Regions from separate parts of the Fictibacillus sp. S7 genome, predicted to be linked through region 3. Evidence: predicted binding sites of a transcription regulator. Region 3 holds the regulator's gene; each other region holds the start of a gene.
The links. Region 3 encodes LexA, which represses DNA repair genes until DNA is damaged. Its sites were predicted from a motif close to CGAACATATGTTCG; they were not measured.
Positions count from the first base shown of each region.

Region 1: DMO16_RS02495 (DNA polymerase thumb domain-containing protein) is a predicted target of LexA. The motif match lies at 6,071-6,084, and genes of this name have one in related genera.
Region 2: DMO16_RS14695 (YolD-like family protein) is a predicted target of LexA. The motif match lies at 5,745-5,758, and genes of this name have one in related genera.
Region 4: DMO16_RS09915 (YolD-like family protein) is a predicted target of LexA. The motif match lies at 3,614-3,627, and genes of this name have one in related genera.

Region 1 covers NZ_QJKL01000001.1:481,355-489,123, forward strand. The annotation lists gene DMO16_RS02460 (glycerophosphodiester phosphodiesterase) at 1-247, opposite strand, end outside; gene DMO16_RS24100 (hypothetical protein) at 347-505, opposite strand; gene proC (pyrroline-5-carboxylate reductase) at 564-1,412, opposite strand; gene DMO16_RS02470 (MBL fold metallo-hydrolase) at 1,819-2,775, shown strand; gene DMO16_RS02475 (SDR family NAD(P)-dependent oxidoreductase) at 2,787-3,575, shown strand; gene DMO16_RS02480 (glycosyltransferase) at 3,785-5,029, shown strand; gene DMO16_RS02485 (HAD-IIB family hydrolase) at 4,992-5,738, shown strand; gene DMO16_RS02490 (hypothetical protein) at 5,783-5,968, opposite strand; gene DMO16_RS02495 (DNA polymerase thumb domain-containing protein) at 6,145-7,404, shown strand; gene DMO16_RS02500 (YolD-like family protein) at 7,426-7,761, shown strand.
Region 2 covers NZ_QJKL01000001.1:2,851,597-2,859,365, forward strand. The annotation lists gene DMO16_RS14670 (restriction endonuclease subunit S) at 1-1,004, opposite strand, end outside; gene DMO16_RS14675 (type I restriction-modification system subunit M) at 994-2,514, opposite strand; gene DMO16_RS14680 (hypothetical protein) at 2,937-3,137, opposite strand; gene DMO16_RS14685 (GAF domain-containing protein) at 3,124-4,185, opposite strand; gene DMO16_RS14690 (hypothetical protein) at 5,031-5,654, opposite strand; gene DMO16_RS14695 (YolD-like family protein) at 5,797-6,129, shown strand; gene DMO16_RS14700 (DUF1878 domain-containing protein) at 6,446-6,796, opposite strand; gene DMO16_RS14705 (hypothetical protein) at 6,828-7,082, opposite strand; gene DMO16_RS14710 (DUF4145 domain-containing protein) at 7,135-7,769, opposite strand, start outside.
Region 3 covers NZ_QJKL01000001.1:1,021,305-1,029,073, reverse strand. The annotation lists gene DMO16_RS05235 (LysR family transcriptional regulator) at 1-683, opposite strand, end outside; gene DMO16_RS05230 (assimilatory sulfite reductase (NADPH) flavoprotein subunit) at 908-2,725, shown strand; gene cysI (assimilatory sulfite reductase (NADPH) hemoprotein subunit) at 2,751-4,469, shown strand; gene lexA (transcriptional repressor LexA) at 4,520-5,140, opposite strand; gene yneA (cell division suppressor protein YneA) at 5,297-5,575, shown strand; gene DMO16_RS05210 (YneB family resolvase-like protein) at 5,582-6,238, shown strand; gene DMO16_RS05205 (DUF896 domain-containing protein) at 6,284-6,523, shown strand; gene DMO16_RS05200 (HesB/YadR/YfhF family protein) at 6,625-6,909, shown strand; gene tkt (transketolase) at 7,090-7,769, shown strand, end outside.
Region 4 covers NZ_QJKL01000001.1:1,933,859-1,941,627, reverse strand. The annotation lists gene DMO16_RS09935 (ABC transporter ATP-binding protein) at 1-117, shown strand, start outside; partial or broken gene DMO16_RS25420 (ABC transporter permease) at 110-737, shown strand; partial or broken gene DMO16_RS25415 (glycine betaine ABC transporter substrate-binding protein) at 812-1,624, shown strand; gene DMO16_RS09925 (GNAT family N-acetyltransferase) at 1,660-2,202, opposite strand; gene DMO16_RS09920 (STAS domain-containing protein) at 2,375-3,190, shown strand; gene DMO16_RS09915 (YolD-like family protein) at 3,241-3,582, opposite strand; gene DMO16_RS09910 (cell wall hydrolase) at 3,706-4,134, opposite strand; gene DMO16_RS09905 (NADH:flavin oxidoreductase/NADH oxidase) at 4,262-5,341, opposite strand; gene DMO16_RS09900 (hypothetical protein) at 5,584-5,991, shown strand; gene DMO16_RS09895 (FMN-dependent NADH-azoreductase) at 6,047-6,682, opposite strand; gene DMO16_RS09890 (winged helix-turn-helix transcriptional regulator) at 6,825-7,187, shown strand; gene DMO16_RS09885 (PAS domain S-box protein) at 7,326-7,769, shown strand, end outside.

The sequences.
Region 1 (7,769 bases), 540 kb from region 3:
CTGGAGAAAACCAACTGCCCGCATCCAGCAGTTTAATTTCTGAAAGGCTGATGTTTTTTACATAACCTTTTCCGTTGGTTGTCCGTTTTACTGTTTCGTCATGGATGACAACCGGGATGCCGTCTTTCGTCAAATGAACATCAATTTCCAGGCCTTCTGCCCCCAATTCCAACGCCTTTATGTAGGCCGCCATGGTGTTTTCCGGGCATACTTTGCTTGCGCCCCGGTGTCCATAGATTTTTGTCATATCTGGAAAAACTCCTTTCTGTCCTATACCATTACCAGAACGCTCGGGGAATAAACCGCCTGCCTTACAAGAAAAAAAGCCTCCTGGCGGGAGGCTTGGTTATGTTGCATTCGCCGAAGAACGGTGTTCGATGCTCATATCATTTTTTACAATCCATTTTATAAAATCTTTTTCCTTTTTTGTCAATGGCCGGGTGAGGAACTGCTGAAATTCTTTAAACAACAGATTGTACCGCTTGACTTCTTCTTGATCAAGCATATTATACCTCCCGTTGCTGACGTTTGGTCTTTTATTATAAAACGAAATAACAGAATTGTCAAACTATTCCTTGGGTTGATGGCCGGCTGTACATTTTACCAAGTTCTTCTGATCGTTCGGCCGCCCGTTTGACGCATTGCTCAATCGCTTTTTTCACTTGGAAATGGTCGAGCATCTGAATGCCGGCTTCGGTTGTGCCTCCCGGGCTGGTCACATTTTGGCGAAGCTTTTGGGGATGGTCCCCGCTCATCTTCACCATGTGTGCAGCCCCAAGAAGTGTCTGGGCGATGAGGTCTCGCGCTTCCTCCTCACTGATATCCATGGAAGAAGCGGCCTGCTGCATGGCTTCTACCAGATAGTAAACATACGCGGGGCCGCTGCCCGATAAACCGGTTACGGCATGCAGACTTTCTTCCCGAAGGCAGGTTGTGGTGCCGATACAGCTGAATAATTCTTCGGCGAGCTGCATGTGTTTAACTTCGGCAAATTTCCCGCCGGCGATGCCTGTTGCCGAATACCCAATGGCTGCAGAAGTGTTTGGCATGGCCCGGATGACAGGGACCGGGGCATCAAGCAGTGACGAAATCAGGCCAGTTGAAATACCTGCGAGAACCGAGATGATGATATGATCCGCATGAACGGCTTTATTTAATGACCGCAGGGCCTGTTCTGCATCTTTCGGTTTCATTGCCAGAATGAGTATATCAGCGTGGTGTGCGGCATCACCAGCAGATTTCGAAACGGTAATTTTATAGTTTTCTTGAAGCTCTTGCAGCCTTTTGGCATTGATTCGGTTTGTGACAATAATATTTTTTGGGTCAGCCAGTTTTTTGGCAATCATACCCGAAATCATGGCTTCAGCCATCGCGCCTGCTCCAATAAAGGCAATTTTTTTATTCACGGCTATCCCTCCAATTTAGGTAAACTAAAAACGCACTCCTTCATCCTAGAAAAAGGACGGAGGAGTGCGATCCGCGGTACCACCTTAATTGGCTTGATAATAAAGCCCAGCTTGTTGCCTGTATCGAAGGCATACGATCAGGTTCAATCCCTGATGGCTCGGGGGATAGGTTCGTTCATCACGTGCTTGCAGAATCTTTCAGCCGGTGGATTCCGCTCTCTTTTAGCCGCTCTATGAAGTACTGGTCCCTTTCAGCGCCGTTTCAACGTTTAGTTATTAAAAGATATTATGCAATGGACACCCCTAGTATGTCAAGGCTATTCCATCTTTTTTTGGAATTTTCATTTATTTAAAGAGTGGAAGTTTTGCTATACTGATTATACTATGCAACGTAAGGAGGTCTGGTGCACCCTTGAAAGAAAAAATGATGGCCATCGAGCTTCCCACCCCTTTTCCAGTAGGAAATGTCAATGTGTATCTTATTCCGGGAGAGAAGCTGACTCTTGTCGATTGCGGCCCGAAAACGCCGGAGGCCTGGTCGGTTTTTCAGGAAAAGCTTCCCGATTGGGGCGTTACTGTAAACGATATTGAGCAGATTATTTTTACTCATTATCATCCCGATCATGTTGGATTATATGCGTACTTTACATCCCCGCCGCCGGTTCTGGCAAGCAAGGAGCAAATTCCGTATCTCAGCCAGGACCCGGCATACTTTTTACATAGAAACCAATTTTACGAGTCATTTTATAGTAAATCAGGGATGCCTGCAGAGGCTTCCCAGCTGGAGGAATACAAGCTGCAGCGATATCTCGGGTATTCTGCTGTGGTTCATCCGGACAAAATGATATCAGAGGGGAAGGCGATTCCCGGCCTGCCGGGATGGATGATGATCAAAACTCCCGGGCATTCTCCGGACCATCTCTCATTGTTTCACCAAGAAAGCGGAATGATGGTCGGCGGGGACTTTCTTCTCCAGCGTGTTTCCTCCAATGCGCTCATAGAACCTCCCGAGCCCGGAGAAACCGGCCGGCCCAGACCCCTCTTGCAATACAGGGAATCGCTGCGAAAAGCTGCTGTTCTTCCGGTCAAGCGGATTCTGCCGGGACATGGCGATGACATTACCAATTGCCGGGAGCTGATTCAGGAAAGGCTGGAGGAACAGAACAACAGAGCAGAAGTGCTTCGATCAATGCTTGCGGAAAAAATGACTGCCTATGAACTCAGCCGGCAGCTGTTCCCGCGGGTGTATAAAAAAGAGCCCGGGCTCACATTGTCAGAAACGGTAGGGCATCTGGATCTGCTTGAGGCAGAGGGAAAAGTGCGGATTGAGCACATTCAGGATGTTCTATATTACAGGAAAGCAGAATAGGAGTAAAAACGATGAACCAGGTAAAAGACAAAGTGATTGTGATTACAGGGGCTTCCGGCGGTCTGGGGGCTCAGGTGGCTTTGGACGCGGCCCGCATGGGAGCATATCTTGTACTGATTGCCCGCAATAAAGAGAAGCTTGAACACATAAAGGAAAAAATAAAGGCGGGAGGAAACCGTGAGCCGGTCATCCATCAACTGGATGTCGGGATTACCGAAGACGTCAGCAGAGTGTTTCACGAAATCACTTCTGATTTACAGATTGATGTGCTGATTAACAATGCCGGCTTCGGAATTTTTGACTATTTTGTCGATGCCGACCTTAAAGACCTCTCAGGCATGATGCAGACGAACGTGATTGGGCTTATGGCCTGCACGCAGGCGGTGCTGCCGCAAATGATATCGCGCGGATCGGGTCATATCATTAACATCGCTTCCCAGGCGGGTAAAATTTCTACCCCGAAATCCAGCGGTTACGCGGCGTCAAAGCATGCGGTGCTTGGTTTTTCAAACGGATTGAGGATGGAGATTGCCGAAAGCGGGATTCATGTGACCACGGTAAATCCTGGGCCGATTGAAACCAACTTTTTTTCAATCGCGGATAAATCCGGATCCTATGAAGCCAATATTAAAAAGTGGATGCTCTCACCGGAATATGTCTCAAAGAAAATTCTCTTTGCCGTGGGACGTCCGGTCCGGGAAATCAATCTTCCCGGCTGGATGAATGCCGGAAGTAAACTGTATCAAATGTTTCCAAGGCTCGTTGAAAAACTGGGCGGTAATGCCTTTAAACAAAAGTAAATGATAATATTATTATGTAAACAAAGTTTTGTAAAAAAATGATGATTTTTCATTATTTATTCGGGTTCCTTATTTCCATACTTCTCAATAAAAGGTAAAAAGTCTTAATTCACTGGGGCTTAAGTACTGAATGTGGTTTGTTCGGGCCAAAACTGGGGTATATCTAGTACAGGCTATCGACCGCAACAATAGAAAGAGGGGTAACGACAATGAATAAAAAAGTTTTATTTATTTCAGATCATGGGGATCCGCTTGCAAAACTCGGTGGAAAGCAAGCCGGAGGACAAAATAATTATGTATACCACCTGGCCCTGGCAATGGAAAACAGGGGATGGGATGTTGATGTAATAACCCATTGGTGTGATAAAGATGCCCCGCAGATAGAGAACTTTGGAAAACGTGCAAAAGTCATCCGCATCAAAGCCGGAATTAAAGGGTTTGTATCAAAAAATGAGATGTTTCAAATCTTGCCGGCATTTTTTAAAGAAATTGAAGAGGTTGCACCTCTTGACCAATATGACATTATTCATACTCATTACTGGCTTTCCGGGATCCTCGGACGCCAGCTCCGCAGAAAATACAACATACCTTTTGTTCATACATCACATTCCCTTGGCGCTGCAAAAGAACGGGCTACAGGAGAAAGGGATGATCGCAGATATCAGTATGAACGAACCATTCTCCGTTCCGCCAACCGTGTGATCGCCACCACCAACAGCGAAAAAAGCCTGATTCATGAAGTGGCTAAACAGCCTGCGCCTGTAGATGTTATTCCAATTGGTGTATCTCCTACATTTTATCCATATAACCAGCGATCAGCTACCAAACAAAAGCTTGGCGTCCATGGACCTTTGGTATTTTATGCAGGAAGGCTCGAAGAAACGAAAGGCGTTGAAACCTTGCTTCAAGCTTTCAGGTATTTAATCCAATGGGGCGATGTGCCGTCCGACACCAAACTGGTTCTGGCCGGAGGACAAAAGGAAGAGATCGACGACGACCAGCTTCCGGTGGCGGAGAAACAGCGCTCATGGGTAAAAGGAATCGAGCGTTATGTCCGTTTTATCGGGCCAAAAAGCCAGGAAGAACTGGCAGCCTACTTTAATGCTGCGAATGTGGCGGTGGTGCCGTCCTATTATGAATCGTTCGGTATGGTGGCGGCAGAAGCCCAGGCTTGCGGTTGCCCTGTGATTGCATCGCGTGTCGGCGGACTGCAAAACGTGGTCGTTGAAGGGGAAACCGGCTTGCTTGTTACACCAAAAGACCCGCAGGATCTGGCTTTGACCCTTGAAATTATTTTAAACAATGACATTATCGCACAAAGGCTTGGCAAACAGGCGTCCTCTCTTGCAGAACGCGATTATCGCTGGCCAAATGTGGCAGCGAGAGTCGAGCAGGTATATGAGGAGGTTCTGAAAGGTGAAACAAAAAAACGTTACACATCTTTTAGCTACTGATCTTGATGGAACGCTTGTAGGAGAAAAGGAACTGACTTCTGCCTTATTTGAATATTACGGGGAACGAACCTATGAGGTTGAACTCGTCTATGTGACCGGACGGCATCATGATTCGACGATGGAACTGATCAAGGCGGAAAACCTCCCTATGCCATCCATCCTCATTTCCGATGTTGGGACAGAAATGTATGATTTTGATGATTCGGAGCTTCATGAGCGATGGAAGAAAACATTGGAGGAGCAGTGGTGGCCCGAGAAAATTTCCCGGATTGCCGCCCAGTGCAGCGGGCTTACGCCTCAATCCATTCCCTCTACACACCGTCTTTCTTACTTTGCCGAGGATGCAGGAGCATTTGAAGAAGTAAAACAAAAACTGGAAGAAAACGGAGTGCCGCACAAGCTGATTTTTAGCTCGGGCAGAGATGTGGACATTCTTCCGCCAAATGCTGGCAAGGGTGAAGCCCTTTCCTTTCTGCTTCGTGAAAAGGGGTGGGAGAAAGCCAATGTTCTTATAGCCGGCGACTCCGGAAATGATCGTGACATGATTACAATGGGCTATCCTGCCGTTGTGGTGGGGAACTGCCAGGATGAACTGAAAAAGCTTCCTGAACATCCGCTTATTTTCCGGGCAGAAAACCACTGCGCCGGAGGGATCCGGGAAGCATGGGAACATTTTTTTGAAAAGGAAACGGTGGAAAGCAACGGATAACGCAAACCCTCTCTTAAAGACAAGAGAGGGTTTTTATTGTTGGGTCACAAAATCATATACGACATCCTGCACGGCGAGGTAAGGGTCCGATCCTCTGCGGTTTGCCATTCCTTTTGGATGTGCTCCAAAAGCAAGGCATATTCCTTTTCCGTATACGGGATGGTTTTTTTATCGTTAAAATAGGTTAACAAGGCTTTTTCCAGCCATTTGCGCAGCAGATGCTCTTCCATTATCTTTACCCTTTCCTCTTGTACACAATTTAGCTTACCTGCCATCCGTGGTCAAGGATTTTTAAGGGTGGAAAAGTACCTGAAAAAATTTCCATTGAGAACAGAACATATATTCGGTTAAAATGGGTATACATAATAAAGGGAACGAACGTTTGCATTTTGAAGGAGTGAGGAAGTTGATCGATTATTCCAAGGTTCAAAATCGTTCAATTTTGTGCATGGACATGAAGAGTTTTTACGCCAGCTGTGCGGCTGTGCGTTTAGGGCTGGATCCGCTGGACTGTTACCTTGCCGTCGTCGGAAACACCGAAAGGCAGGGAAGCGTGGTCCTGGCTGCTTCTCCCTGTTTAAAAAGGGACTTTGGTATCCGGACGGGAAACCGGCTTTTTGAAATTCCCAAAGACAGCCGCATTCATATTGTGGACGCCCAAATGTCCTTCTTTTTAAAGCGCTCCATGGAGATCACGCGTCTGCTTAACCGATTCGTCCCGAAGGAAGCCATTCATACGTACAGTGTGGACGAAAGCTTCATACAGGCGGACGGCACCGAACGGTTATGGGGAGGGCCGATGCAGCTGGCAACAGCCATTCGCACCGCCATCAAGGAAGAGTTCGGCCTGCCCTGCGCGATCGGCATCGGCCCCAATATGCTGATGGCGAAACTCTGTCTTGATTTGGAGGCGAAAAAGGAAGGGGTGGCCACGTGGACGTATGAGGATATTCCGAAAAAACTATGGATTCTTTCGCCCCTGAGCAAGATGTGGGGCATTGGGTCACGGGTGGAACGGACGCTCAACCTGATGGGGATCACGACGGTCGGGGATCTCGCCCACTATCCTTTGGCGCTTTTGGAAAAAAAGTTCGGCATTATGGGAAACCAGCTGTATTATCATGCCTGGGGTGTGGACCTCTCGGAGGTCGGGGCGCCCATTATGCAGGGACAGATCAGCTATGGCAAAAGCCAGATTCTGCTGAGGGATTATACGGACCCGAAGGAGGTACAGCATGTCATTCTCGAAATGTGCGAAGAGGTGGCAAGGAGGGCCCGGACAGCCAAAAAGGCAGGGAGAACGGTCAGCCTTGGAATCGGCTACAGCAAGGAGGAATGGGGAGGGGGGTTTTACCGCTCAAAAACCGTTCCGGAACCGACCAATATTACAATGGAGATCTATGAGATCTGCCTGGAGTTGTTTCATGCGTTTTATGAAGGAAAGACCGTCCGAAAGATTTCGATTTGCCTTTCCAATGTGTGCGAGGACAATGAGACTCAATTAAGCATCTTTACGCTAGAGCATCCCAAAAAACGAAAGCTTGGGTATGTGATGGATGATATCCGCAAAAAGTACGGATCAACTGCTCTTCTTCGGGCCGTGTCGTATACGAGCGGGGGGACAGCACTGCACCGCAGTACCCTCCTGGGCGGCCATAAGGCATAGAGAAAGGAGGACGTCTCACCTATGATCAAAGACCGAGGAAGCCTGAAATGGACCTCCATGATGCTGCCGGAGCATGTGAAGCACTTAAGGGAATGGGAACAGGAAGACAGAGATGCAGCTGAAGACCATGAATGGGATGAGCAGCTGCTGGAGGAGATGAATCAGCAGATTCTTCTGGCTATGGAAGAGGCAAGCCAGGTGGAGATTATGTGCCGGGGCGGCGCTCTCACGAGCAAACGAGTGAGGGGACGCATCCATTATTACGATCCCTGCCGCCGTATGCTCAGGATGGTGGATGAAGCAGGAGGGCGGCAGGACGTTTACCTGCAGACAATCCTCGCCATTACCCATTTATAAGGACAATG
Region 2 (7,769 bases), 1.8 Mb from region 3:
TCATTTTTTAAATAAAGGTATAATACTTTACTTGGAAATATATCTTCATCAGCTCTTAACACCATGAGTTTAGTTGAAACGACATAATCATTTGCATCAAAATCCACATAAGCAAACCTTTTATTTGCAGGTCTAATTTCACTGTATAAAATATCATTTTTTTTAATTAGTTTTTTCGCTTGTCCAGGCATTTCTTTAGTAGGTGAATAACTTTTTTTCAAAACTTTACCTTCTAAAATATCAGATGTATTTAAGAAGATTGCACTCTCTTTTGATTTTTTATTTATAGATTCTGAAATGCTTTGAACAAATTTATTAAAGTTTAATACATTCCACCCCTCAGGAATCAACCCCAACTCACTTTCCACCATCTTCCCGCCACTTGATTGATAAGGCTCTCCGTTTTCATTCGGAAATTCAAAGTCGATAAACCAGCGTTTGAAAAGGGTTTGGGCGATTTGTTCGAGGTCTGAATTAATTGAAAGGTTTATATTTATTTTTTTATCTAATGAAAATAGGATTGAAGATATTTTTTTTTGTAATGATATTTCAGGAAAAGCAAAAGGTAGTGTTTTAAATGAGGAATGAGTTAAATCTTTTTGGACACTTCCAGAAGCTACATTATTTGCTAACTCTTTGAAATATTTATTGTTCAAGTAATAAAATAAGAACATTTTATCCAATTGATTTGAATTGTACTCAACCTTAAAACAATTATTATGAACACACCCCTCTACATCTGTATAAACTAATCCTACTTGTCCTGTTCTAGTATAAATTATATCCTCTTTAACAGCGACGTACTGTTCCTTAATATCAGTAACATATTCCGAAAACTTCCCCTTAGGTAAGTCCGTTATTTTTAATAAAGGTATATATCCATCAAGCTCTTCCGAAACTCTTCTTTTAGACGAAATTTGCAATCCTTGCCTTAGATTTACAACATCTCCAATTTTACAATACTTCCAGTTATCTGAAATCCTCCCAAATATACTATATTCCATATCCAATCCCCTCCAAAGCTCGGCGGATATCATCTTCAAGTGATTTTGACTTTGCAAACTGCTCAGATAGCCCAGTCGTTAACCTTAACATCTTCTCTTCAAAAGGTTCCCCGTCTTCTTCTAAATCTTCAAACCCTACATACCTTCCAGGAGATAAGATATATTCATTTCCCTTTACTTCTTCTAATGTAGCTGCTTTACAAAAGCCTAGTATATTTTCATAACTTTGTTCATTTGTTCCACGCCAAGCATGATAAGCTTCAGTAACTTTTTGAATATCTTCAATTGCAAGCTCTTTATGAGTACGATCTGCCATGTACCCTAGTTTACGAGCATCAATAAACAAAATTTCTCCCTTGCGGTCACGCTGTCCTTTTGCAGCTTTGTTTCGTGTGACAAACCAGAGGCTCACAGGGATTTGAGTTGAATAGAATAGCTGACCTGGAAGTGTGACAATACACTCTACTAAATCATTTTCAATTAAATTGCGACGAATTTCCAATTCACTAGCCGTGCTTGTTGACATCGATCCGTTCGCAAGGACAAATCCTGCTGTCCCAGAGGGGGCAAGCTTTGATACCATATGCTGAATCCATGCATAGTTTGCATTTCCAACTGGTGGTGTACCATAACTCCAACGTACATCTTCTTTTAATTTTTCACCGCCCCAATCACTGATATTAAAGGGAGGATTTGCTAGGATGTAATCAGCCTTTAATCCTTTATGTAAATCCTTATGAAAGGTGTCTGCATTGTGCTCACCAATATTTCCATCTATACCACGAATAGCTAGATTCATTTTGCAAAGTCGCCAAGTAGTCGGATTTGACTCTTGTCCGTAAACTGCGATGTCACCAAGCCTTCCCTGATGTTCTTCAACAAATTTTTCACTTTGAACAAACATTCCACCAGAACCACAGCATGGGTCATAAACTCTGCCTTTATAAGGTTCAAGCATTTTAACCAGTAGCTTAACAATGGAAGTAGGCGTGTAGAACTCACCTCCATTTTTTCCTTCGGCACTTGCAAATTTACTTAGAAAGTATTCATATACACGGCCAAGAACATCTTTAGACCGGCTCTCTTGATCCCCTACTTTAAAGGAAAACAAATCAATGGTTTCACCTAGACGCGTCTTGTCTAATGCAGGGCGCGCAAAATCTTTTGGAAGCACCCCTCTTAATGAATCATTCTCTTTTTCAATAGAAATCATTGCTTGGTCAATAATTTGGCCAATCTCCGGCTTTTTTGCATTTTCTTTAACAAAAGACCACCGTGCATCTTTGGGAACCCAGAAAATATTCTCAGCAGCATACTCATCTTTATCTTCTGGATCAGCCCATTCATCTTGGGATAATTCGTTGTGTTTTTCTTCAAATGCATCTGAAACATATTTCAAAAACAATAATCCCAATACGACATTTTTATATTCCGAAGCATCCATGCTACCTCTTAGTTTATCTGCCATTAACCAAAGCTTTTCTTCGAATCCAATACTTGCTGTTGACATTTTATTTCCCCCGTTTAATGTGTCAAATAAAAATTTCTATCTAATAATAGTTTAACAAAAAATGTTTGATGAAGCATTTATCAGAAACATTAAGTTCTCTTCCTTCACACTAGTTTTAGAAGCTTCGGTGCCTTTTTCGGATTTCAGTACTTTAAAGATATAAAAAAGCGAGGGCTATTCAGCCTTCGCAACATGGAAACTTCTTTATTTCACTCTTTCTATCAACGCACAGCATTCCAACCGACTAGAGTGCTGAATATAGAAAAATTAAACCCTAGATTGTAGTCGGTGTTCTCCTAAATAATAATAACCGACTTGTGTTTTTCTGAAGCTATTCTATATTCAGTTGTAAAAAAAACTTCCCTTTTTAGGTTACTTCTTGACCATGAAGACCATTTTAGGCAAAAAAAACACGCCTAATATTAGGCGCGCTTCTTTTTCGATGAATAATATTCTGTATCTTCACTAACACTAAAAGTCCCGATTGACTGTATATTCATAAAATCCAATACCTCTGCAAGTAGCTCATTGGTTTCCTTTTGAGATGTTTCTAACTCTTTGTCAATTTCATTAATGGATTCAAATGGACTTATTCTTTCCATTTTCTTATCAATCACTGCCATTTTTAACGCCCCTTTCTGGGTCTGTTTCAATTGTAACGGCTGTTTCAATTTCCTCTTGTTTAATAATCATATCACATAATTCAGCTAGTCCGCAGATATCAGCATAACTTCTAATCATAACTTCATCGTCTTGCTTAAACTCTGCTTTATCCTCGCTCTGAATGCAAAGAACGCCGATAATATTACCCTTTACCCAAATTGGAGTACCAATTATGGAGGTGTAATGATCGAGGTGTTCCTTTTTGTGAGACCAACCGCCGTCTTTATAAACATCTGCCAACGTTTTTGTATCGCCTAATTCCCAAACTTCTCCGGCAAACCCTTCACCCTTTGCAAAACTCTTTTCCCTTGCCGACTTGGTATCAATCCTGTAGTATGCAAATATCTTTAATTTATTATATTCGTTTATAAGGAAAAGTGAAGCAGATTTATCGGATTTGTTAGAATAAAGGCACGTAACACACTCATTCAGCACATTATCCATAAACTCCTTCTTCCAACCTTCTTTGTGTTCTGAAAGCAATGTATGTAAGGAACGGACCAGTCTGCTTGTATTCTTTGTATTCCGTTCGAATATCTCAATAAGCTTCCTTAATTTTATTTCACGGTTAACACCTTCCGATAGCTTTTTAGCAGTTGCTATGAGTAATCTTCCGGATTCGTCGAGTCTCTCGCCGTTCTCTTGAAGCTGCTTCTTTATCTTTTGGTTCTCTTTTAGCAGTTCTGTATCCCCGATCTTTTCACGCAAAACAGCATATTTGCTGTAAAAAGGATTCGGCATATTAAAACCAAACTGCTGCATTTCTGGCGATCTCGTTCGAAGCCATCTTGCGGTAAGAACGGTACATACAATGCCGGAAATAGTATAGGCGATGAAAGTAAAAACCCTTATAAACGCATACTTTGGCCCGCCTAATTTATCAATCAATTCTATAGCACCGGCTACGAGTGTAGAAACTACAATAACAGCCAAAATCAAACCGCAGAGAAGACTGCCAATAAATTTTAATGGGTAATACTTTCCTCTTTGTACATCGGTATCAATCACGGGTTGTTTATCCGTGTGTAGTTGCATATCACCCTTCCCTTCCTGTTATATCCATTATACACAATTTTTAAAATATGATCATCATGTAAAATAGGAACAAGACAACCAGAAGGGAGTGCTTACTTTTGTTTCTGTTTAAGAAAAAACAATGTTACTTTATTAAACAAATTTCTTGTGTTAATTGGCATACTATCACATCTCAACTGCATTAAAGGTTACTTCAAAAATATTGGTCACTCTATGGTCACATCGTCGTCACACACTATTGAAAACTAACGGCAACTACAGTTCATTTAAACAATAAAAATATCCTAAAAATGTGATATAAAAGCATTTCTAGGCACTATAGAAAAGAACAGGAAACTTCACAAAAGGTCAGCGGTTCGATCCCGCTAGTCTCCACCAAATACATAATCACGCAAAAGTGCTATATGGTCTAAACGTGACCTACTTTTGCTTAAGTTAGACCTCTGTTCAAATCGAATGGAGGTCTTTTTATGTTAATCGAATTGGCTCAGAAGTAATTTCTAGCAGAGAAAAAGTTTGAAGGTTTAACTCAGAACAGTATCACTTGTTATGTCACACTCTTTAAGGTATGGAATGAATGGTTAGCAACTCAAAACATTGAACAAGTAGAGGACTTAAATCCACGATTGATTAAGCAATATTTAACCTTTTGTGTTAATGATTGTAACTTGCGAATTCAATATATAAAAAAGTAGGGGGATAAACCCTCTGCTTATAATAATCCTCTTAATGGATTTGCTTTGTCCATTGTTTCTTTTAATTCGTGAGCGAAGTACCCAATATACTGACGGGTTACTTCTATCTTAGAATGTCGATTGCTATTCTTGAATGGTTGTTACTACTCCATCCTCGAAATAAACATATTTATAACCTGAATAGACCCATTGTTCTTTATTTGATGAAGCAGTTTTTGTTGTATTAATATCAATCGGATTTCCCCATGTAGTAGACAATACCTCTGATTTAGACATACCCACTTCAGGAACTCCTTTTAAATTTGATTGAACAGCATCAGATTTATTAACTAGGTACTGTAGATTCGCTTTAGCATTTTCATAAAGTGCATCTACATTTGATTGAACTTCCTTTGGTACATTCTTTACAACCTCAATATCAGAAACGAGGTCTTTATAATCATGTATTTTACTAATTAGACTTTCATCTTCATTATCTATTTCTTCCTGTTTTAAAAAAGCCCCTGAAATAAGATAAATATCCCTTTTAAAGTCTGTATCTTGCTTACTCGATTTAGAAAGGGCTTTTTCATAATCTTTTGCCACAAGCAAGTTTATAAGTTCTTCTTTGTCTTTATCATGTGTTCCTAGTGCAAATGTTTCTTTAGTACTCTTCCCATTTAAATTCCCCACATAAAATAAACCAGCAATCAACAAAACAATTAATGAAACAGAACTTAAAAAAATGATTTTAAATTTCTTATTCAATATTTGTTCCCCTCTCGCCCTTTTACTCAAATATATTAGACGAGAAATTTATATTTCCTTTAAGTGGAAATTAATTATTTTCCAAAAAAGAGAACATATATTCGTACTTCGTGGTATATACTATACAAAGGAGTTGATTAATATGAGCATTCGAGATCGTGGAGCAATAAAATGGACGGCTATGATGCTGCCTGAACATGTTAAGAAACTAAGGGAGTTTGACTGGGATCAAAATAAAAAAGTGAAACCTGAACTTGACGAACAGCAATTGGAGTTAATCGAAGAAACGATATGTGAAGCGATGGCTGAAGACTTATTTTTATGTATTACATACTTTAAGCACGACGATTTTCACTTACTTATTGGAAAAGTACACTATGTTGATACCTATAAACGTGAGTTAAGGATAGTGGACTACCACAATGAACTATATAAAATTAAACTTGATGATTTGGTGGATGTAAAATTTCATTAACCTTTTATTAATCTATAAAGAAGCATTCTTAAGGATTTGCGTTTTTTGGTGTGAACCACATTAAAATAAATATGTTGATTCTCATTAAAGTAATCCTCTGGTGTATATTCCTGGCATTTCATCTTGGAGTGGTTCTGTAAAAATTCGATTAGAGCAGTCTTGATTTCAACCTCAGTCATCACATCAATATTTTCCTTATAATAATCAATGTGCAAGAAGGACACCTACTTTCGTTTTTTTACATAATTCGACAACATAGGTCTAAAGTCCTTTTCCAAATAAGAAAAAACACTCCCTTTTAGGAGCGCTCTTTCCTTTACTTTTGTAAATAAGTTTTATACTTTGGATTATCGCTATACAATGCTTCAAAAACTTCCTGATATCTACCATCTTCATGTAGATGCTTTGCTACAAATTCAGCAAAATGATAGTCACCTTTGAGGTGCGGTACTATTTCATAAATATCTGATTCATACCTCATATCACTAAGTTCATTATTTTCTTCTAAAGATTTTCGCATGCTTGCAAACAAATTTAATATTTCCTTGGATTGTTTCCTAGTAATTTCATATTCAAAGAACAAACGATCCAAATCTGTATTATCAAACAACAATCTTTGTCTAAATTCAATAAAGTCGAGTCTTTCTAGAAGTTCGGTTTCATTCAAATTAGTTCCTCTTCTCTTTTAATGAGATCAGTTACCTGTACCTGTATACATGGGATGGGAATTCATTTAATACTATGTAATCTCCACAAGAGTTACAATCAATTCTAATTTCTTCGAGAACAGGAGTGACTTCTTCCGCACTATCAGCATCATGGTCAAATTCTATTTGTATTTCAGATGCTTTAAAGCGGCTTTCAATAGAACTAAAATTTGCATGTTGACCAAATTTTGTTGGAATTAATTCTACAAAATTATTACATTTTTCACATTGAACTACTAACTTCAAAAAAACACCTCCCTTCTGTCTACTACTTTCGACTTAAAGGGAGATATTTCCTTTAGTTTCTATTGTTTTGTTTTTCTTTTTTTAACAATTTATGATTTTTAAGTTGATATAGATTAACTAATAATCTCTCTATTATTTCGATAGCACCGTGCAATTCTTCAGATGTTGGTATTACAGCCTCGTGTGCCGCTGCATTACCAATCTCCCTAATTCGTTGTAAAATTAAAGTTTCATACCATATTATATGTTTGTTTTCATAAAGCCCATATATTTTTCCTTCAATACTTTCTCTTTTACCTTCCTGTACCAAAGGATTACCATCATTATCATGTTTGAATCCCTTAATAATCCCAAGTTCATTACATATCGCTTCAATTAATGTCCTCAATCCTATTGCGCAAAGTAAATTATGTTTTTGATTATAGGCAGCCACTAATTGTAAATATATAGATCTAATGTTAATAGGGATATGCAACAAAATAGACTCAAAAGGATCAATTGTAATGGGCTTTTCAACTGCTGGGGGATCTGGATAAATATTTACATAAAGATGAGGTCGTTCTCCATTATGCTCTATCCAAACAGAGGAAATGTCTCCGTAAGTAACCGAATCACACCCTGCGCATTGAAGAATTGAATGATCTATAAAAATACCTTGATCTAAATTATTATTAGGGTCTGGGAATT
Region 3 (7,769 bases):
TTAATGCCTTGATTAGAGCTGATTGTAAGAAGCGATTTTGTCTTCAAACCGTTGGAGCGGATCACATGATTTAAATAATCGCGTGTCCCCGAACCCGCTTCCCTAGATACCCATGCCTGGTTTTGCAGATCATCCATGGTGACACTTTCTTTGGAGGCAAGCGGGTGATTTGGAGAGGAAACGATAAAGAGTTCGTCCTTCATGAAAGGGTGGACGGAAACTTCTTTTTCATTTGTCTGTCCTTCGATTAATCCGAAATCCACCTTATAGTTTCGGACAGAGGACACAATTTCTTCCGTGTTCCCGATCAGCACCTGAAGCTCCAGCTCAGCGTGGTTTTTTTGCAGCTGATACAAGAGCGCAGGGAGAATATATTCACCAATGGTAAAACTGGCTCCAATCTTCAGTTCTCCCTTTATGGTTGTGTGGTGCTCAAGGATTTGCTGCCTCGCTTGTTCATAAATGGTCAAAATCTGTTTTGCACGGTCGTATAAAAGTTCACCGGTTGGCGTGATCTGAAGAAACTTCGGCGACCGGATGAACAGCTGGGTTCGAAATTCCTTTTCCAGGTTTTTAATGTGCAGGCTGACGCTCGGTTGTGACATCCTGAGCCGTTCGGCAGTCTTCGTAAAGTTTTTTACTTCTGCCAGGGTAACAAATGTTTTTAAGGCATCATAATACATAATGAAAAACGTCCCCATCGATTAGGATTTTTAATAGTAATAATAATTAATATGTATTTTACTAATGTTATGGTCTGAGGTAAAGTAGATACTGTAAATTTTTTTAAGGGTTCTGACTATTTTTAAGATTAAAACCGACTTAATAGATCGATTTAATTTTAGTCTTAGTAGGGTGAAACCTTAATTCATAAAATGACGGGAAATTTAAATGTGAGGTGTTATCATTGCAACTTCAGGCAACAAACAGTCCATTTACCCAGGAGCAGGCAGAGCTGCTTAACCAGCTTTTGCCGAACCTGACAGAAGCTCAAAAAGTATGGCTTTCCGGCTTTCTTGCTGCATCCCAGGCGATGCCTTCAGCAAACGGCGAAACTTTGCAAGCGGTTCCTGCACCAGTATCTCAACCGGTATCAAAAGAAATTACCATTCTTTACGGATCACAGACCGGAAATGCCCAAGGTATTGCTGAAAGCAGCAGCAAAACCTTGAAGGAAAAAGGGTATGATGTGACTGTTTCATCCATGAGTGATTTTAAACCCAATCAATTGAAAAAACTTAAAAACCTTTTAATCATCGTCAGTACCCATGGAGAAGGAGATCCTCCGGACAATGCAATTTCTTTTCATGAATTTGTCCATGGCAAACGTGCTCCGCAGCTTGAAGACCTTCATTTTTCCGTATTGTCTCTTGGCGACAGCTCTTACGAGTTTTTCTGCCAGACAGGAAAAGAGTTCGATAAAGTGCTCGAAGATCTTGGCGGAACTCGCCTGACGCCTCGTGTGGATTGTGACCTTGATTATGATGAGCCGGCGGCTGAGTGGATTTTGAACGTGGTGGAATCATTAAATGATACACAGGAAGAAGCGGTCAGCAGTGTTTCATCAGCGAATGTTCCTGCAACCTCCGGGGAATCGCAATACTCTCGAACCAATCCATTTCAAGCTGAGGTACTTGAAAACATCAACTTGAATGGACGTGGATCGAATAAAGAAACACGGCATCTCGAAATCTCTCTTGAAGGCTCCAATTTATCCTATGAACCGGGAGACAGCCTGGGGATTTATCCGGAGAACGACGCCGTTTTGGTCGATATGCTTCTGGATGAGCTCAAATGGAATCCAGAAGAAATCGTCACTGTAAACAAGCAGGGCGATGTAGCACCTTTGAAACAGGCGCTGATTACCAATTTTGAAATTACGGTTCTCACCAAGCCGCTTCTTCAGCAGGCAGCGCAATTTACCGAAAATGAAAAACTTCATGAAATGTTGTCGGCTGGACATGAAGAAGAATTGAAAAACTACCTTTCCGGCCGCGATCTGCTGGATCTGATTCAGGACTTTGGTCCGTGGGCAGCTTCACCGCAGGACTTTGTCAGCATGCTGAGAAAGATGCCTGCCCGTTTGTATTCCATTGCCTCAAGCCTTGAAGCCAATCCGGATGAAGTTCATCTTACCATTGGCGCTTTAAGGTATGAATCGTTTGGACGAAACCGGAACGGTGTATGCTCCATTCTTTGTGCGGAGCGGCTGGAGCCTGGTCACACGCTTCCGGTTTACATCCAGCATAACCAGAATTTCAAGTTGCCTGAAAATGGCGAAACACCGATCATTATGGTTGGCCCCGGAACTGGGGTGGCACCATTTAGAGCCTTTATGCAAGAGCGTGAGGAGCGGGGAGCAGGGGGGAAATCCTGGATGTTCTTTGGCGATCAGCATTTCGTCACCGATTTTCTCTATCAGACAGAATGGCAAAAATGGCTTAAAGGCGGTGTTTTGACGAAGATGGATGTGGCCTTCTCCCGTGATTCTGAGGAAAAGGTATACGTTCAGCACCGCATGCTTGAACAGAGCAAGGAATTCTTCCAGTGGCTTGAAGATGGAGCGGTTCTCTATATTTGTGGAGATGAGAAAAACATGGCCCATGATGTACATGAAACATTGATCGACATCATTGAGAAAGAAGGAAACATGACACGCGAACAAGCGGAAGACTATGTGGCCCGTATGCAGCAGGAAAAACGATATCAGCGTGATGTGTATTAAGCGGGAACAGAAAGGAGTTTTAAAGATGTCAAATCCTAAATTAAAAGCACCTGACGGCAAGCCGAGTGATGTTGAACGTATAAAAGAAGAAAGTAATTATTTGAGGGGTACGCTGAAGGAAGTGATGCTTGACAGGATCAGTTCAGGTATCCCGGACGATGACAACCGTCTCATGAAGCATCACGGCAGCTATCTTCAGGATGACCGTGATCTTCGCACTGAGCGGCAGAAACAAAAGCTTGAGCCTGCTTATCAATTCATGCTGCGCGTGAGACTCCCGGGTGGTGTTGCCACACCATCACAATGGCTCACCATGGACCGGCTGGGAAATCAGTATGGAAATGGAACACTGAAATTGACCACAAGGCAGACCTTCCAGATGCATGGCATTTTGAAGTGGAACATGAAAAGTACGATCCAGGCCATCCATGCTTCCCTTATGGATACGATTGCCGCATGCGGAGACGTAAACCGGAATGTGATGTGCATTTCAAACCCTTACCAATCCGAAATTCATTCAGAAGTATACGAATGGTCCAAGAAACTGAGCGAATACCTCTTGCCAAGAACTAGAGCGTACCACGAAATCTGGCTTGACGAAGAAAAGGTGGCAGGCACACCGGATGCAGATGAAGTGGAACCGATGTACGGGCCGCTTTACCTGCCGCGTAAATTTAAAATCGGCATTGCTGTTCCTCCATCAAATGATATCGATGTCTTTTCACAGGATCTCGGATTCATTGCGGTTATTGAAGATGGCAAGTTGACTGGTTTTAATATTGCAATTGGCGGCGGCATGGGTATGAGCCACGGAGATAAGGAAACCTACCCGCAGCTGTCCAAAGTGATTGGTTTTTGCACGCCTGACCAGATTCTTGAGGTGGCGGAAAAAACCATTACTATTCAACGAGACTACGGAAACCGTTCCAAGCGAAAAAACGCCCGTTTTAAATATACAGTTGACCGCCTGGGGGTTGAAACCGTAAAAGAAGAATTGGAAAACCGACTCGGTTGGAGCCTGGCCGAAGCTAGGGACTTTTCCTTTGAGGATAATGGAGACAGATATGGCTGGGTTCAGGGTCTTCAAGATCAATGGCATTTTACGCTGTTTGTTGAAGGTGGTCGTATTACAGACTTTGAAAACTACAAGCTGATGACCGGCCTGCGTGAAATTGCCAAGGTTCACACTGGGGAGTTCCGTTTAACTGCGAACCAGAACTTGATCATTGCAAATGTGTCCGAGGAAAAGAAGCAGGAGATCACGAATCTTCTCGATCAATATGGAATGCTCAACAGCCAGAACGTTTCTGCTATCCGCCGAAATTCTATGGCTTGTGTAGCACTTCCGACGTGCGGCCTTGCTATGGCTGAAGCGGAGCGCTATCTGCCGGTGCTGATGGACAAAATTGATCAGATTGCGGATGAAAACGGGTTGCGCAACGAGGAAATCACCGTTCGGATGACCGGCTGCCCTAATGGATGTGCACGGCATGCACTCGGTGAAATTGGCTTTATCGGCAAGGCGCCGGGCAAATACAATATGTATTTGGGTGCAGCTTTTGATGGCAGCCGTTTGAGCAAAATGTACCGCGAGAACATAGGGGAGGAAGAAATACTAAAGGAATTAAAAGTTCTTTTCCCGAAATATGCGAAAGAGCGTCTTGAAGGCGAACACTTTGGAGACTTTGTCATTCGAAGCGGAGTTATTAAAGCCACAACAGATGGCACCAATTTTCATTTATAATCCTAAAAACAGCGGCCCGGCAGTTATGCCGGGCCGCTGTTTGCTTATTTTTAATGTAAGGTGCGGTACACACCAATTACTTTTCCGAGGATGGTCACGTTTGGAAGAAGGATGGGTGATAACGAAGAATTTTCAGGCTGCAGACGGATATGGTCTTTCTCTTTAAAGAACCGTTTGACGGTTGCTTCATTCTCGTCTGTCATCGCTACGATGATATCACCATTTTCCGCTGTAGGCTGCTGCTTTACGACAACCAAGTCCCGATCGTAAATGCCTGCTTCAATCATACTGTCTCCTTCTACAGTTAACATAAAAACATTATCGTCTCCTACTACATGCTCTGGAAGAGAGAAGTACTCATCCACATTTTCAATGGCCGTAATCGGAGATCCAGCAGTAACCTTACCGATGATCGGCACATTGACGGATCGTGATTTGGTGATGATCTGGTCGGATTCAAGCCCCAATACTTCAATGGCCCTTGGTTTGGTAGGGTCACGGCGAATCAGCCCTTTTTTCTCCAGACGAGAAAGATGGCCATGAACGGTAGAGCTGGACGCCAGCCCGACGGCTTCTCCGATTTCCCGAACGGAAGGAGGGTATCCCTTTGCATTAACTTCCTCTTTAATAAATTCCAGGATATCAATCTGTCTTCTGGATAACTTTGTCATTATATTCGCACCTCATTCACTGAATACTCTTGAAAAAAGTATAGCATTTAAAAGCAAGATATACAAACATAAGTTCGAAAAAAACCCTTGAAAAGAACAGCTGTTCCCATTATAATGAGAACAAATAGGAACAAACATTCGCAGGGGTGATAGGAAATGAAGGGATTTTCACCGGTAGTTATGCTAATATCTATTTTTGCAGCAGGGTTTTTTATGTTTGCCCATCAGACACATGTTGAAGGCTCGAAGGAGTATATGGAGATTACAGTTAATAAGGGAGATTCACTCTGGAAAATTGCAGAAGAATATACTAAGGACCACAAAAGCAATTGGGCATTTGTAGACTGGGTGGAGAAGAACAACGGAATACAGGCAGGGGCCATTACACCGGGCCAGAAGCTCATCATTCCAATCAAAGCAGAAAAAGACAGGTGATGTTACTTGAACGCCATTATTTATTGCAGGGTAAGCACAGAGAAGGAGGAGCAGGCCGCTTCTCTTTCCCGGCAGGAAGAAGAATTAACAAGATTGGCTAAAGAGCATGATTTTACGATCGTTTCTGTCATCAAGGAACGGGAAAGCGGGTACAGCCTCGAACGGGAAGGCTTGCTGCGCATCATTGAAATGGCCCAGAGCGGTGAATTTGAAGTTCTTTTGGTATCAGATGATACCCGGCTGGGCAGGGGGAATGCCAAAATTGTACTGCTTCATGAACTGCTGAAACGTGAAATTAAAGTGTATACCTTCAGCAGCCAGGGAGAGTATCATCTTTCCGAGGCAGAATCGATGGTGCTTGAAATTGTGGCGGTGGTAGAGGAGTACCAGAGAAAGCTCCATAATTTGAAAATTAAACGTGGAATGAAAAAAGCGGTTCAAAAAGGGTACAAGCCGCAGAAAAATTTAAAGAATATCCACAATGGCGGCAGGGAGCGCAAAGAATTGCCGATTGAAGAAATCATTCGTCTTCGCAGGATGGATCTTACGTTCGCTGAGATTGCAGGAACCCTCCGGGGATTTGGATATGAAGCATCGAAAGCAACAGTTCACCGGCGGTATAAAGAGTATATAGAAAGTGCTGTGACTGGAAACCCTACCTGATATTCGTTTATGATAGGCATATCGAATATAAAAGGAGAGGTGTTCATGCTTACACCAGACAAATTGGAACGGCTCAACTTTCTTGCAAAGAAGTCGAAACAAGAAGGTTTATCCACTGAAGAAGCTGCAGAGCAAAAAGAATTACGAGAAGAGTATCTGAAGAATGTCAGAACTTCTTTTCAAAATAGATTGCATTCATTGACCATCATTGACCCTGAAGGCAATGATGTGACACCGGAGAAGCTGAAAGAAAGCAAAAAAAGCCAAAAAAATATAAAGCATTAAAAGGAAGCCTGATTTCAAATGAAATCAGGCTTTTTTTCTTGTTGCAAAATTCTGAATTTCCTATATACTGTACTATAACAACTTTGGAAGGGGAGAACAAAGTGACTTTTTCAATAACGGATTCTGTTGTAAAATTGTATCGTGAAATTGATTTGAACGAAGGTGAAGCCATTCGGCTTTTCGCAAGGTATGCAGGAAGCACTAGCCATGGCGGATACTCTGTAGGCGTAATTCCCGCAATGCCTGGTGATGGTGATCAGATCCATGAAGTGAGCGGACTGACGTTTTTTTTTAGACCGGACGATGAATGGATTCTTGAGGAAATGAAGCTGGATTATGATGAAACCGAAGACATCTTTTACTGTGACCTTCCCGCACTGGCGTAAGTGATACTGCCTGTATTATAACAAAAGTTATAATGCGGGCTTTTTTATTTGTATGAAGGCAATACTTTAAGGGAAACTAATGAAGGGCATTGTGCTTGTATAAACAGGCCAAAATGTTTATGATTGAATCGACAAATCTTTTACATATGTTCATATGTAGATGAAGGGATGATGAAATTAATGTCTACTGCTTCAATTGATCAATTATCAATTAACACAATTCGAACTTTGGCTATAGATAGCATCGAAAAAGCCAAATCGGGTCACCCGGGAATGCCTATGGGTGCCGCACCTATGGCTTACAGCCTTTGGACAAAGTTCATGAACCACAATCCTGAGAACCCGCAATGGTTCAACCGTGACCGTTTTGTACTGTCTGCAGGACACGGTTCCATGCTTTTATACAGCCTGCTTCACTTATCCGGTTATGATCTTTCCATGGATGACCTTAAAGAATTCCGTCAGTGGGGAAGCAAGACCCCTGGACATCCGGAATACCGTCACACTGCTGGGGTTGATGCCACAACTGGACCACTCGGACAAGGTATTGCGATGGCTGTTGGTATGGCAATGGCTGAACGCCACCTCGCTGCGACTTACAACAAAGATGGCTTTGAAGTGGTTGACCACCATACTTACTCTATCTGTGGTGATGGAGACCTAATGGAAGGTGTATCAGCTGAAGCAGCTTCACTTGCAGGCCACCTTGGTCTTGGTAAACTGGTTGTTATGTATGATTCCAACGATATTTCACTTGATGGTGATTTGCACCTTTCTTTCTCTGAAAGCGTGCAGGATCGTTTTAAAGCCTATGGCTGGCAAGTGATTCGTGTCGAAGACGGCACTGATCTTAAAGAGAT
Region 4 (7,769 bases), 910 kb from region 3:
GATGAAGAAGAGTTGGGGGTTGAGGAAGAAGGAAAAATAATCGGTACCCTCAGCAGACATGCCGTGATTCGGTACCTTTCGGATCATTTGGAGGAAAGGAGCAGCGGCCATGAATAATTTTTTAAACGTGTTTCAAGAAAGGAAGGGGGAACTGGCAAGCGCCCTTCTTGAGCATATCCAAATCTCATTTATTGCACTATTGTTTGCCGTTCTGATCTCCATACCGCTTGGAATCTATCTGACCAAAAAACCAAAAGCAGCTGAACCTATCATTGGAGTCACAGCGGTTTTGCAGACCATTCCGTCCTTGGCACTCCTTGGGTTGTTAATCCCTTTGTTTGGAATCGGAAAAATTCCGGCCATCATCGCACTGGTCGTGTATGCTTTACTTCCCATTCTAAGAAATACATATACCGGTATTAAAGAAGTCGATCCATCCCTGATTGAAGCCGCGAAAGCAATGGGCATGGACAGCGGAAAGCGACTCATAAAAGTGGAGCTGCCCCTGGCTATGCCTGTGATTATGGCAGGAATCCGGACGGCCATGGTTTTGATCATTGGCACAGCCACCCTTGCTGCGCTGATCGGTGCAGGCGGGCTTGGGGATATCATTCTGCTGGGCATTGACAGGAATAACTCGACACTTATCGTGCTGGGAGCTATACCAGCAGCTTTACTGGCCATTCTCTTTGATGTTCTTCTTAGAAGATTTGAGCTTCTTTCATTTAAACGGTCCATGATGACGTTTGGCATCTTGGGCCTGGTGATCCTCTTGATTGCGATCGCTCCGTCCGCTTTACGGGGGGAACAGAAAGAGATCGTCATTGCCGGGAAGCTGGGCTCCGAACCGGAAATACTCATTAATATGTACAAGCTTTTGATTGAGGACGAAACGGATTTGAAAGTTGAACTGAAACCGGGTCTTGGAAAAACTTCCTTCGTCTTTAACGCACTGAAATCTGGCAGCATTGATGTTTACCCCGAATTTACAGGGACGGCCATTACCGAATTTTTAAAAGAAACCGCATCCAGTACAAACAGAGGCAAGGTATATGAGCAGGCACGAAAAGGGATGGATGAAAAGTTCGATATGCAGTTGCTCCGCCCCATGAAATATAACAACACCTATGCTCTTGCGGTTCCGGAGAAAACGGCAAAACAATATGGACTCACTGCGATTTCCGATCTGAAAAAGGTCAGCCAGAATATGAACGCCGGATTTACGCTCGAATTTGCAGACAGGGAAGACGGATACCGCGGCATCCAGAAAAAATATGACCTTACACTCGGAAATGTGAAGACGATGGAGCCAAAGCTGAGGTACAATGCCGTGAAAAAGGGCGACATCAACATCGTGGATGCTTATTCCACTGACAGTGAGCTCGAGCAATACCACCTGAAAGTTCTTCAGGACGACAAGCACCTGTTTCCACCGTATCAGGGAGCACCGCTGTTGCGGAAGGAAACGGTGGAAAAGTACCCCGAAATTAAAAAGGCACTGAATAAGCTCGCTGGGAAAATTACAGACGATGACATGAGGGAGATGAACTATAAGGTAAATGTGAAAGGCATGTCACCGGGTAAGGTGGCAAAGGAATTTTTAGAGGGAAAAAATATACTTTGATGAACAAAAAGACCGCTTTGTGAGGAGCGGTCTTTTTAGATATCTTTATTGATGATGGCCATCATCTGGTGGTCTTCCCACTTCCCGTTGATCCTTACAGATTTTACGGCGATTCCTTCTTTATGAAACCCGGCTTTTTCCAGGACGCGAATGGACCCTTTATTTTGGGGCATGACACCGGCCTCGATACGATGCAGTTTAAGTTCATCAAAGGCATAGGAGACCATTTTTTGAACGATCGAGCTCATGTATCCTCTCCCGTTATAGGTCTGGTCCAGGCAGTAGCCAAGCATACAGCTTTGTACAGGCTCCCTTTCAATTTTAAACAGGGAAGCATCTCCGATTAAATCGCCGGTTTCCTTTGAAAAAATACCAAACGTATATTGCTGTCTAAGCTCACGCATCCGCTCAATCATGTTCAGCCGTTCCTGCTGGCCTTCCAGCGTATAGAATTCAGGGTTTCTTAAGGGAGTGAATGTTTGAAAAAACTCCCGGTTCTTTACCTCGAGCTGAAGCTTATGTTCGGCATGGCCGGAATCCATCGGCTGTAAAAGGAAGGATTCTATTTTTTTACTCATATACTCACCTGCCTTTCTTATATCGTAGCACAGGCAAAAGATTTCATGATAGGTTGCTAACATATTTCTACCTATTATGTCGAAATAAGCTATAATAAGCTTATGTTATTTAGGTGCTTAATATTAAAACACCTATCGATTTAAATATTACTATCTTAATAGGAGAGTAACCATGGACTCTATCAATACCTTGGCAAACTATCTTACCAACCATTCAGCGTCCATTGCTTCAGAAGTCGTTGACGAGATTATTGGGCGCTTTGAATTTTATATTCCGAAAGAGGAAATTATACAGGCAAAACAAATGTATAATGAATTTATTGTGTTTCTGGCAGATTCTCTGGATTGTGAGGAAGGCTCTGCTCCTGAGGTTTTAATGGAGTGGAGCAAAAAGAATGGAGAGACAACTGCCAAAAGCGGGCTTGAGATTTCCCAAATTTTGATGCGGTATCCAGATACACGGATCGTTTTTGCTGATTATATGACCAAGCTGGGGATGGAATATCAGCTTGGCACTCAGGATGTCGTGATGATCATCAAGCGAGTGAACCACATTTTGGATCTGAGTATTAATGAAACGGTTTTTGCTTTTGAACGATATAAAGACCATCTCATTAATGCCGCGCAAAATGAAATCAAAGAATTATCCAATCCGGTTGTTCCGATTCAGGACAAGATTGCTATCCTTCCTCTGATTGGAAAGATAGATGCCGACCGGACGGATCATTTGATCAACCATGTGGTTCCAAGGATTCAGCAGCTGCACATTCACCATTTAATCATTGATTTTTCAGGAATCGTGAACGTTAATACAGAAGTAGCGATGTACATTTTTAATATACAAAGTGTTTTTCAGCTTCTTGGCATTGAAATCCTGATAACGGGGATACGTCCAGAATTAGCCAGCCGGATTGTTCAGGCAGGCATTGATTTTACAACGATTAGGGTATATGGCAATGTAAAGCAGGCTATTGAAAACATCCAATAAAAAAAGGGGACTACACTAAAGGTGTTGTCCCCTTTTTCTACGATATTCATCTACTCCTCAGCTCTGGAAATGTCTTTAATCGCTGAAATGCGCAAAATATGTAGCTGACCGTTTTCATCGATCACTCTCAAGATACGGTTCTTCTCATCCATATAATGGACCATTCCTTTGACTCTGTGCAGATGGCCCCTTTGATAAACGGTAAACAGCAAGGTAAATGAAAATTCCAAGGCTTGAAGGACCAACTGATCCATTTCCTCCAAATGCTGTTCATCCGGCTCCAGCTCTTCTTCTTCGTAATACTCCTCCAGAAAGTAGTTCTTAAGATGTGTTACTGTCTCGGGGAGCATCAAGCTGGTTTTCCATTTTATGTTACCACGGTCCCGAATCACATCACTCATCCTCCTTTCTACCTATAATAACCGAACACACGTTCTTTTTAAACTGGAAAAAATGGACAGTCATGATATAAGGCTGATTTGGAGAAAACTGAGTCTTATATCATGCCCATCCGATTAAAAGGTACTATATACATTGTCACATTCTTCAGCTGTCGGCTGATAAAAACAATGAAGCTTATATCGTGCAACAAACGGCTGGTCATACCAGGTCGGCGGGCAATCGCCCTGAGGCCTGAAATACCAGAGACTATATTTAGCCGGCCAAAAGCGTTCTCCACTAATTGCACGCCTGGCGAGCCGCTTTTCACTGGATCTGGCGGCCTGATAAAAATAGCCATGGGTCACGGCTTCAAATGCGTGGGGCTGGTAAATCATCTGGGGGATGGTTCTGAGGCCTTTAAAGTCGGAACAATTGGCCCGGATTCGGTTGATTCCAACGTTGCCAATCAGCTGCATCCCGCGAACTCCTTCACCTTCACCTTCAGCTCTGAGCAAACGGGCGAGAAGATTAATATCTGAATTACTGGCTTGCACAACAGCCACCGTATCACCTCCATATCGTTCTTTTTTAATATATAAAAAAGAAGGTTGGGCCATAACCATGAAGAGAAGATTTTCCCAGGCAATCAAAAAAGGGCAAGGATGCAGCAGCATCCTTACCCTGATTTTTTTACCATCCCCGCTCATATTGAGGAGGAATATGAAGTTCATTTTTCTTATGCACCGTTTCCGCAGCACGAAGCGGCCAGTATGGATCACGGAGAAGCTCGCGGGCCAAAAGAACAAGATCTGCTTTTTCATTGCGGATGATTTCGTCTGCCTGCATGCCTTGTGTGATCATACCTACTGCCGCAGTTGCAATATCCGCTTGCTGGCGGATTTTTTCTGCAAAAAGGTTTTGGTAACCGGCACCGACGGGGATCGGCGCTTTTGGAACATTACCGCCAGAGCTGCAATCGATAAGGTCTACACCTTCTTGTTTGAGGCGTTTGGAGAGTTCAATGGATTCTTCCAGTGTCCATCCGTCGTCTACCCAGTCGGTAGCTGAAATACGGACAGTAAACGGAAGATTTTCGGGCCATTCTTGGCGCATCACACGAACGGTTTCCAATACAAAGCGGATGCGGTTGTCAAAGCTTCCGCCATATTCATCTGTACGCTTATTGGAAAGCGGGGAGAAAAAGCTGTGAGCCAGATATCCGTGTGCACCATGGAATTCCATCCACTCAAAGCCGGCTTCACGCGCCCTGATGGTGGCCTGTCGGAAGTTCTCCTGAATTTCCTTGATTTCTTCCACGCTCAGTTCTTTCGGTTCTTTGTATCCGTCATTAAATGGGATGGCACTCGGTCCGACCACATCCCAGCCGCCCTGATCATTTGGAACTCCGGCAGCCGGTGCTTCTTTTTCCTTCCATGGGCTGTAGGTGGATGCTTTTCGTCCAGCATGGGCGAGCTGGATTCCTGGTACGGCACCATGCTCTTTCAAAAAAGCAGTGATGCGTTTAAAGGGTTCGATATGCCGATCCGTATAGATCCCCAGGTCTTCGGGTGAGATGCGCCCTCTTGGTTCTACAGCGGTAGCTTCCACGATCACCAGGCCGGCTCCACCGACTGCACGTGATCCCAAGTGTACGAAGTGCCAATCATTCGGTACTCCGTCTTCGGCACTATATTGGCACATAGGTGAGACACCAATGCGGTTTCGAAGTGTAATATCCTTAATGGTTAGTGGAGAAAAAAGATGTGGCATGGACAAGACTCCTCCTGTGGTTTAAGAATTAAAATCAAAATCATGGTAACACAATCCGAATGGTGCGATAAAACAATGTGCTTAGGATTCGTTCAAAACTCATTGTAGTCTGCCCTTTTTAAGGGAGAGATATAACATAGACATGAAATGACGCAAAAACAGAAAAATAGACAGAAACAGGAAGGAAAATTTTGCATGATTATCGAATGTATTGCTTGAATAGAAAAAGGCAGGTGCGATGTATGTCATACTCAGAAAAACTCATTCAAAAGGTAAAGGAAATGTACATATTGGATCATAAAGCGCGTGTACATATTGATAAAGCCCAGCATTCCATTAACGTCTTTTTTGGTGACATGAAATTTAAATTACGATCTGTAGAAGAAAAAACGGATGAAATTAACATTGTGATTAACGAAGCAGTCCCCGGCATCTTTGCCCAAATCATGATTAAACAAAGTGTTCTCTGCTTTGAACGGTCACCCAATGGAATCATTTATATCCAGTTAAAAAACGAAGATAGCGAGACCAAGCTGGATACACTTCAGTGGGATGGAAGGTGTGTGGCCTCTGAACGGTATAACAAAGAATTTACAATTCCCCTGATCAACAGCTATTTGAAAGAGGCTTTTGATCCTGTTCTTTTTTAGGTAAACAAAAAAGGCAGATCTTTGTAAAAGATCTGCCTTTTTTGTTTTATAATTATTAGAAAGTATGTGCTGCATCCTTAGCGCGTGCAACGCCGTTTTCTTTGATTTCTTGTGCTTTTTCAGGCATGGCTGCTTGTCCTTCGATAAATACGCCATCGAAAGAAGGAACACCGAAGAAGTTCATCATGATGCCAAGGTAACGGTGCCCCATTTCTAGTTCTGCTGCAGGGCCTTCAGAGTAAATGCCGCCGCGAGCTTGAATGTGAATGGCTTTTTTGTCGGTTAGAAGACCTACAGGGCCAAGCTCTGTATACTTGAATGTTTTTCCTGCAACTGCAACGGAATCAAGATATGCTTTCATTACAGGCGGGAATGAGAAGTTCCAAAGCGGTGTTACGAATACATATTTGTCTGCTGCAACGAATTGTTCGCTAAGCTGACCCAAACGTTCCACTTTTTCCTTTTCACTTGCAGATAGTTCTTCAAAGCCTTTACCGCTTTGCAATTTTCCCCAGCCGCTGAATACATCCGCATCGATTTGCGGGATATTTTCTTTATAAAGATCGATATGAACGATCTCATCCTCAGCATTCAGATTTTTATATTCTTCGATAAATGCCTTTCCGGCAGCCATGCTAAAGGATTGAGCCTCATCATGAGGGTGGGCAGTGATATATAATACTTTTGCCATTGTTATTTCCACCTTTTCTTGTAAATTTACAACACAGAACATGTGCATGTGTTATTATCACGCTTAGGATTGAATTTGTGAAGTAGGCACATTTATGTGTTATAGTATAAAAAAAGGTACTGTAAAAGTGGAGGCAGCAAGGATGAAGAAAAATCCCGAGCAATGCCAGGTCGTTGTGGCATTGGATATGATTGTTGGAAAGTGGAAACCGATTATTATACAACATCTGCTGAATGGAGATGTGTTGCGTTTTAATGAACTCAGAAGATTAATGCCTGATATCACTCAGCGAATGCTTACTCTTCACCTGCGTGAACTGGAAGAGCAGGATATTGTCCAGCGAAAAGTTTATCCGCAGATCCCTCCAAAAGTGGAATATTCGATTACGGAATACGGAAAAAGTCTGGAGACCGTCATGGATGCCATGCACCAATGGGGAGCTGCCCATGTGGAACATATGGAGATGAAAAAGAAAGAAGATGCTTTGAGCGAGAAGGAAATCTGACAAGATTTCCTTTTTTTAATAGAATTGACACCTCAAAGGTTTGGTCGATACAGAAAATGGGGAGGTTTAATTGTAAAAAAATAGAGGATGAATTTTTTTGATTTGTGGTTCATGATTAGAAGAAAGGGAGGGATAAGGTTGAATGCAGAATGGTTTTTTCAAGTATCCGAAGAAATATATATTGTTTGCAATGAACAAGGCATGATCCAACATACGAACTCAGCTTGGAATAACCTCACTGGCTATGAACAACAGGAGATCCTTCACCGGCCATTAATCAGTTTTTTTCCACCTGAACTGCATGAGCAATTTACACGCTGGAGCAGTGGGCTCCGTACTTCGGAATACGCCCATTTTGATTGCAAGGTTATGGGCAAAACAGGGGATATCAGACATGTGAAATGGACCCATGGAACCATCGTTAATAATCAATTGTTGTATTTAAAAGGTATTCTCTCGCCGATTAGTGATGGAAAAGCCGCGCTTGAACTCCACAAATCCGTCATCGAAAAGCAAGCGGACCCTGCGGTTATGATCGATCTTGAAACCAATGTACTGGCTATAAATCCAGCTTTTGAAGAA